2 regions of the Tatumella citrea genome follow, and region 2 is predicted to be linked to the other one. Evidence: predicted binding sites of a transcription regulator. Region 2 holds the regulator's gene; the other holds the start of a gene.

Region 1 (4,220 bases), 600 kb from region 2:
GAAGCTGTTGACTGGGCGTTACTTTGGTTACCGGAAGGCGGGGAGTTGCTGACAGAAAGCTATGTTAACCTGATTCCGACCATGCAGGGCGGAACCCATGTTAACGGTCTGCGTCAGGGACTGTTGGACGCGATGCGTAATTTCTGCGAATACCGGAATATTTTGCCACGCGGAGTCAAACTCTCGGCGGAAGATATCTGGGATCGTTGTGCCTATGTATTGTCGGTAAAAATGCAGGATCCGCAGTTTGCCGGGCAGACCAAAGAGCGTCTATCTTCCCGCCAGACAGCGGCCTTCGTTTCCGGAGTGGTTAAAGATGCTTTCAGCCTGTGGCTGAATCAGAATGTTCAGTTGGCCGAACAACTGGCTGAAATGGCCATTGCCAGTGCTCAACGACGGATGCGGGCAGCGAAAAAGGTTGTTCGTAAGAAAATTACCAGTGGTCCGGCACTGCCCGGGAAACTGGCCGATTGTACCGCGCAGGATTTGAATAAAACCGAGTTGTTCCTTGTGGAAGGTGATTCCGCCGGAGGCTCGGCAAAACAGGCCCGGGATCGTGAATATCAGGCCATTATGCCGTTGAAAGGTAAGATTCTGAACACCTGGGAAGTATCTTCCGATGAAGTGCTGGCATCGCAGGAAGTTCATGATATTTCTGTGGCGATTGGTATTGATCCGGACAGCGAAGATCTCAGCCTGTTACGCTACGGTAAGATTTGTATCCTGGCCGATGCTGACTCCGACGGACTGCATATCGCCACGTTACTGTGTGCGCTGTTCGTTCGTCATTTCCGTGCGCTGGTGAAAGGGGGGCATGTCTATGTGGCTATGCCGCCGTTGTACCGTATCGATCTTGGCAAAGAAGTCTATTATGCGCTGGATGAAGATGAGAAAGCCGGGGTTCTGGAACAACTGAAACGTAAGCGCGGTAAAGTGAACGTTCAGCGCTTTAAAGGCCTGGGTGAGATGAACCCGCTGCAGTTGCGCGAGACCACCCTTGATCCTAATACCCGCCGCCTGGTTCAGCTGACGGTCGATGATGATGATGTGGATGAAACCCTGAAAGTCATGGATATGTTGCTGGCGAAGAAACGCTCAGAAGACCGTCGTAACTGGTTGCAGGAGCGCGGTGATAAAGTCGATATCGAAGTCTAGTTGTTTGCCGGCAGACCCGTCGTCTGCCGGTAATGACCTGACGGAGCAAGCTCTGTTTAAATGCTGCTCCGCTCTGAACCGCAACAGGTTTACAGCTCGGTTAAGGTTGTTTTCGCCCGCTGTTTGTCCGGTGCCACGGTTATAAATATCACCGACAGAATAATCAACAACGATCCTGCCCACTCGGCCACACCAAACGATACTCCCAGCAATAATACTGACAGCACGGTACTGCTCAGAGGCTCAGCACAGCTCAGGATGCTGGCATTCTGGCTGCCTGTCAGAAATGCTCCTCTGAGAAACAGGCTAAACGTTAAGGCCGTTCCCACCAGAACCAGATATCCTAAAGCCAGCCAGCCGGTAGCATCCAGCTGGCGCAGATGCAGTCCCGGCAGGCAGAACGGTATCAGACAACATCCGGCGATCAGCATACTAATTCCAACCACCGGCAGGGTTCCGAACTGGCGAATCAGTCCTGACGAATAAGAAGAGTTAAATGCCGCCGCTCCGGCAGATATCAGCCCCCAGAATAGCCCCCACAAAGGAAGCTGCAATGAGGTCAGATCGCCGTGAGTCGCCATTAATACAGTACCTGCCAGCGAAGTCAGCACAGCGATAAAAATCACCAGCCCCGGCAAGGTTCTTTTGGTGAACATGGTATATAACACCAACACCACCGGGGTCAGAAACTGCAATACCGTTGCGGTTGCCGCGTTGGTTTTTTGGATGGTGATCAGAAATGAAAGCTGGACTAACAGCGTGCCAAATACACTGAAAATCAGCAGCCGTTTTAAAGTCGCGGTTTCCCGAAACATCGCCAGCGGATGATTACCCTGCAATATTCCAAGCAAGGTAAGCAGTAAACCGGCTGCCAGCAGGCGGATCATTGTCATCCCGCCGGCACTAAAATGATATGATTCAAAAAGATACTGGGCACAGACTCCTGAGCTTCCCCACAGCGTAGCGGCGAGTAAAACCAGATAGATACCCTGTCGGGATGTATTCATTGCAACCTTAGATTAAGCTGACATTAAAAAATTAAAAAAGCGTTCAATTCTATTTGTAATAAAATATTTGTTCTATTCAATAATTGCCAAAAATGGTCGGGATTTTCCATTGTAAACCACAGGTTTAACAGGTAAAACCCTTTGTATTTACTGGCTTTGCTACCGGTATCCCTCGCCCGGTTAAAGGGCTTTACGGTTTCTTTACTTTGTGTTTCAAAACGTTATTGATATTAGGAATAATTCTCATTACTATTTCTGTTCAATAATAATACACAGTAATTTTACAATTCTATGGCAAATAAATCATTGAAATACTCGCTGCTGGCATCGCTGGTAGCAGGCAGTTTTATGACTCCTCTGTCGAATGCGACAGATTCCTCAGATCAGAATATCCCGCAAAGTACCGGTGCTACGGTTAAAAAACAGACATCCGCTGAAACAAAAAAAGTAGTCACTCCTGAAGCCAAAAAAGAGGACGATGCCACCATTGTGGTGACCGGGCGGGTACAGACTTTACAGGCGCCCGGCGTATCGATCATCGATCAGGAAGCTATCAAAAAACATCCGATCCAGCGCGATGTATCTGAAATTATCCGTACCATGCCTGGCGTTAACCTGACGGGCAACTCGACCAGTGGTCAGCGCGGTAACAACCGACAGATTGATATCCGTGGTATGGGACCGGAAAATACGCTGATCCTTATCGACGGTATGCCGGTCAGCAGTAAGAACTCGGTACGTTATGGCTGGCGTGGCGAACGTGATACCCGCGGCGACAGCAACTGGGTACCTCCGGAGATGATCGATCATATCGAAGTTATTCGCGGACCTGCTGCAGCAATGTACGGTAATGGCGCTATGGGTGGGGTAGTGAATATTGTCACTAAACCGACCGGTAAAACCTGGCATGGCAGCTTTAACAGCTATTACAACGTACCGGAGCACAAACAGGAAGGTGCGACTAAACGTGAAAACTTCGATCTGAGTGGCGGACTGACCGATACTCTGACTATGCGTCTGTATGGCAACTGGAGCAAAACCCAGGCCGATGGCCAGAATATTAACGACGGCCATTCCGCAGAGCGTACAGGAAAATATGCCGGTATGGTTCCGGCCGGTCGTGAAGGGGTTATCAACAAAAATATTAACGGTGTACTGCGCTGGGAATTTGCTCCGATGCAAGCGCTGGAGTTAGATGCAGGTTACAGCCGCCAGGGTAACCTGTACGCCGGAGATACCCAGAATACCAACAGTTCAACTCTGACCAAAGCTTACTACGGTAAATCAACCAACATTATTTATCGCCAGACTCTGGCGCTTAAATATACCGGTGCGTGGGATAATGGTGTCACCACCAATAACTACATCCAGTTCGAGAAAACACGTAATACCCGTCTGAAAGAAGGTTTGTCCGGCGGATTAGAAGGGCTGTTTTCGACCACGGATGAAGGTTTTGCGACCATTAATCTGAATGATACTAATGTCCACTCAGATATTAATATTCCGATCAATGGCTGGGTGGAGCAAAATCTGACCTTTGGTGCTGAGTTTAACCATCAGGCGATGAAAGATCCGACCTCGAACACTTATGCGGCAACCTCAGAGATTGGAGGCGTATCAGAAACCAACCGCAGTGAATACAGTTCAGCAAATATCTGGGGTATCTATACCGAAGATAACATTGACCTGACCGACTCCACTAAACTGACCCCGGGTGTACGGTTAAACCATCAGTCCTATACCGGCAGTAATATCAGCCCGTCTCTGAACCTGTCTCAGGATCTGGGTGATGACTTCACTCTGAAAATGGGGATTGCCCGTGCATGGAAAGCACCAAACCTGTACCAGACTAACCCTAACTACCTGTTGTACAGCAATGGTAACGGTTGTTATGACACAGGGGCGACTTGCTATCTGCAAGGGAATAAAAATCTGAAGGCTGAAACCAGTATCAATAAAGAGATTGGGATTGAATACCATCATGAAGGTGTTCAGGCCGGTCTGACCTGGTATCGCAACGATTACCGTAACAAAATCGCTGCCGGAACCAGCTCTGCA
Region 2 (4,220 bases):
CAGATTCTTATCATGCCGGAAATTGATATACCTGCGCATGCCAGAGCAGCGGTCATTTCAATGGAGGCGAGATATAAAAAACTGATGTCGGAAGGCAGACCATTACAGGCAATGGAGTATCGCTTACAGGATGAGGGTGATAATTCTCAGGTCACCACCGTGCAGTTTTATGACAGGACCAGTTTTGTGAATCCTTGCCTGCCTTCAACCTTACGCTTCACTGAGAAGGTGATGTCGGAAATTATTCAAATGCATCGGGAGGCCGGGCAACCCCTGACCCGCTGGCATTTTGGCGGAGATGAAGCCAAAAATATCTATCTGGGGGCGGGCTATACTGATGTTGCACACCCTGAAGCAGGTAAAGGTCAGCGAAACCTCAGTCGTCAGGACCAACCCTGGGCGAAATCTGCCCGATGTGCATCGTTGGTGAAAAGCGGGCAGGTGACGAGTTTAAAGGCATTGCCTGGCTGGTTTGCTTTGCAGGTCAGTGAAATAGCGCAAAAACAAGGTCTGGAAGGGATTCAGGCCTGGCAGGACGGTCTGAAAGAGAATCGTGATAACCAACAGTTCGCCACTCCGGCTAATGCCCTGAACTTCTGGGATACTCTGTACTGGGGCGGAGCTGAATCAGTAAATGACTGGGCAGATAAAGGCTATCAGGTGATAGTTTCTAACCCGGATTATCTGTATCTGGATATGCCTTATGAAGTGAACGGCGCGGAACCTGGTTATTACTGGGCGACAAGATATAGTGATGAGCAGAAAATTTTCGGTTTTACCCCGGATAATTTGCCACAGAATGCCGAAATTTCGACAGATCGTGACGGGCAGGTATTCGCCGCCACATCAGAAGGTCACTGGCCCGGGGCTTATGGAATGTCAGCACAGGTCTGGAGTGAAGTCGTCCGTTCCGATCAGGATATGGAATACCGGTTATATCCGAGGTTATTTTCTGTTGCTGAACGTGCATGGCATAAAGCTGACTGGGAACTGGATTATCAGCAGGGCAGGCGATTTGAGAAGGGCGTAACACATCATGTCGATCTGCGACGATTGAATAGTGACTGGCAGAGATTTGCGAATCTGTTGGGTCAGTCAGTGCTTGCGCGGCTTGATGCCAGCGGTATTGCATACAGAATTCCGGTGCCGGGAGCGGAAATTCGTTCGGGTTGTTTGCTGGCAAATACATCTCTGCCAGGAATCAACGTGGAATTTTCTACTAATGGAGGCCGGCAATGGTTGCGTTATAATTCGCAGCAGGTGCCGGCGGTGAATGGTGATTTACTCGTCCGATCAGTCAGTCCGGATGGGAAACGCTTTAGCCGGAATGTGCCGTTGACCATGACAGATAACGACCAATGCTGTTTTCAGCAATGCCGTACATCAGCAACCAAACGTTGGTTACTCTCGTTTAAACGTTTTTATCATCGCTGGAGTAACAGCTGGCACAGCGAAAAGTAAGCTGGCCCGGGGGACTCTTTAATACCGAAACAGATAACAAAAAACCCGCAACGAAGTGCGGGTTTATCAGGTACAGGCTGTATTGCGGGTAGAAAATAGTCCCTTCATCGCCTGAATAATCAAAACGGATTCTGATTATTTATCGTTATGCAGTGACTCATCTTCGCGGCAATCGCCTTCGGTACAATGGCCGTACAGATACAGGCTGTGGTTCGTCAGCTTAATACCAAACCGTGAAGCGATTTCACGCTGGCGTTGTTCAATCGACTCATCACTGAACTCAATCACTTTACCGCAATCGAGGCAAATTAAATGGTCATGATGCTGTTGTTGAGTCAATTCAAAAACTGACTTACCGCCTTCGAAGTTATGGCGCGTTACAATGCCCGCGTCATCAAACTGGTTAAGCACACGATATACAGTGGCCAGGCCAATTTCTTCACCCATATCAATCAGGCGTTTGTACAAGTCTTCCGCACTGACGTGGTGGCATTCTGGTTCCTGAAGCACTTCCAGAATTTTCAGTCTCGGAAGCGTCACTTTCAGACCAGCCTTCTTCAATGCGGAGTTGTTGTCAGTCATGCAGTTTGTGTCCTGTTACTTTTGAAAAATGACTTTGGCAAGAAGCCCTGAAGTTTGGTAATGACCTTATAATTTTTAGTTCATTATAGAACTGATGCACCAAAATTGAAACTACAGCCCTTAAAACACCCCGGGTGAAATGCTCACCAGGCAAGTAACTGGCAGAGAAAACAGACAGTTCGTTGCTTTCTGTCCGGTTCAGTCTGTATACACTGAACAGATGAAAGATTCGTGTCCGTGCTGAAGAAATTAATGCGGGAACTACTGGTCATCTTAGTCATTCCCGCAGGTGCCTGAAGCTAACAGTACCACAATTCTGATGAAAAACCCTATTAAGCGTCGAGGATTTCTTTCAGTTGTAGCTCTTCTGCCACCTGGTTAACCCACTGACTAACACGTTGGCTGGTTAATTCCGGCTGGCGATCTTCATCAACGGCCAGTCCCAGGAAATGACTGTCATCAGCCAGACCTTTAGAGGCTTCGAAGTGGTAACCGGCGGTTGGCCAGTGGCCGACAATAACTGCACCGTTCGGCTCAATAATGTCGCGGATTGTGCCCAGAGCGTCACAGAAATATTCCGCATAATCTTCCTGGTCACCACAACCAAACAACGCTACCAGCTTACCGTTAAAATCAATTTCTTCCAGGGTAGGAAAGAAATCATCCCAGTCACACTGTGCTTCTCCATAGTACCAGGTTGGGATACCCAGCAGCAGAATATCGAAAGCTTCCAAATCTTCTTTGGTACTTTTAGCGATGTCGTGCACTTCAGCAACGTCTTTACCCAATTGTTTTTGGATCATTTTTGCGATGTTTTCTGTGTTGCCGGTATCGCTGCCAAAAAAGATGCCTACGATTGCCATGTGGGGATAACCTCTTGAATCTTTAGTTCAGATAATTGTAATTTCAGTACAGATATGCAGATGATAGCAGACCTGAGTAGTGTGAGAAACTTGTAAACCGGCCAGTTTTGTTCCTGAGTGCGGTTGTCCCGGGCTAGCCCTGTTTTAGTTGCGCCAGAATGATTTGTTCTATGAGCTCACTTCGACTCAGGTTTTGTTCTGCCGCCAGAGAATTCAGAGCATCGACAATGTCACTGCTCATTTTAAGTTCAACCCGCTGCAATCCACGGACTTTATCTCGTTTCAGCTGATTGCGTTTATTTATCCGCAGTTGCTCATCCCGCGAAAGCAGGCTGGTTTTGGGACGTCCCGGCCGGCGTTCGTTGGCGAACAAATCGAGCGTGGTACGATCCGTATTTTCTTTTGCCATGATTTTTGAAACTGACACCTGCGTTATATCAGATACACGCAGCAAAGTGATGAATGAATACAGTTATCATGTTAAAAGCACACGATAAAAATTTAGCGCGCAATCATACTCCAGTGCGATGAATGACGCCAATACTTATACAGCATCACTCCGGAGTTTTCGCATTCAGTGACAGGAAACGTTGTACTGCGCTGATGACTGCCTGCGGTTTTTCTGCGTGAACCCAGTGTCCAGCACCCGCAACGATATATGCTTTTGCATGAGGAAACTGTGCCAGTAATTCAGCACGATAACAGTTATCCAGGTAGGGTGAGGAGCCACCGGCAATAAACAAGGCAGGGCCAGGCCAGGCAGGGCAGGTCTCCCAGCCAGTGATAGCGGCATAATTATCCCAGAGAACCGGGACGTTAAATAACCATTCCCCCTGATGGAAGGATTTCAGCAGAAAACTGATCACCATTTCATCATTGAGAATAGGGCGCATTAATTCTGCCGCCGATTCTCTGCGTGTAACGGCAGCATCTGTCACTGCCCGCAGTGCGGCAAAAATATCATCATGTCGCCTGGCCTGATAATCCACCGGAGCGATGTCGATCATTATCAGCCGACGCACCCGCTGTGGCGCGAGAGCGGCCAGTGCCATCGCAATTTTACCACCCATTGAGTGGCCTATTACATCCACCTGTTCCAGCTGGTGGTGATCAAGCGTATCCACCATATCCCGGGCCATCGCGGCATAACTCATTTCCGTGGAACGTGGGGAGTGGCCGTGATTTCTGACATCCACCTGTAACACCCGGGTATGGGATTTCAGGCTACGAGCCAGGACTCCCAGATTGTCCAGACTGCCGAACAGGCCATGAATCAGCAGGGTCGGGGATGATTCTTCATCAATTTGTTCAGTT

What was found. Region 2 encodes Fur, which represses iron uptake genes when iron is present. Its sites were predicted from a motif close to ATAATAATGAGAACNACTATCAA; they were not measured.
Region 1: A7K98_RS03340 (TonB-dependent siderophore receptor) is a predicted target of Fur. The motif match lies at 2,393-2,415, and genes of this name have one in related genera.

Annotation. Positions count from the first base shown of each region.
Region 1 is NZ_CP015579.1:691,774-695,993, forward strand. Features, by position in the region: gene parE (DNA topoisomerase IV subunit B) at 1-1,155, shown strand, start outside; gene A7K98_RS03335 (DMT family transporter) at 1,245-2,162, opposite strand; gene A7K98_RS03340 (TonB-dependent siderophore receptor) at 2,454-4,220, shown strand, end outside.
Region 2 is NZ_CP015579.1:1,290,611-1,294,830, forward strand. Features, by position in the region: gene A7K98_RS06180 (family 20 glycosylhydrolase) at 1-1,461, shown strand, start outside; gene fur (ferric iron uptake transcriptional regulator) at 1,597-2,043, opposite strand; gene fldA (flavodoxin FldA) at 2,376-2,906, opposite strand; gene ybfE (LexA regulated protein) at 3,040-3,315, opposite strand; gene ybfF (esterase) at 3,461-4,220, opposite strand, start outside.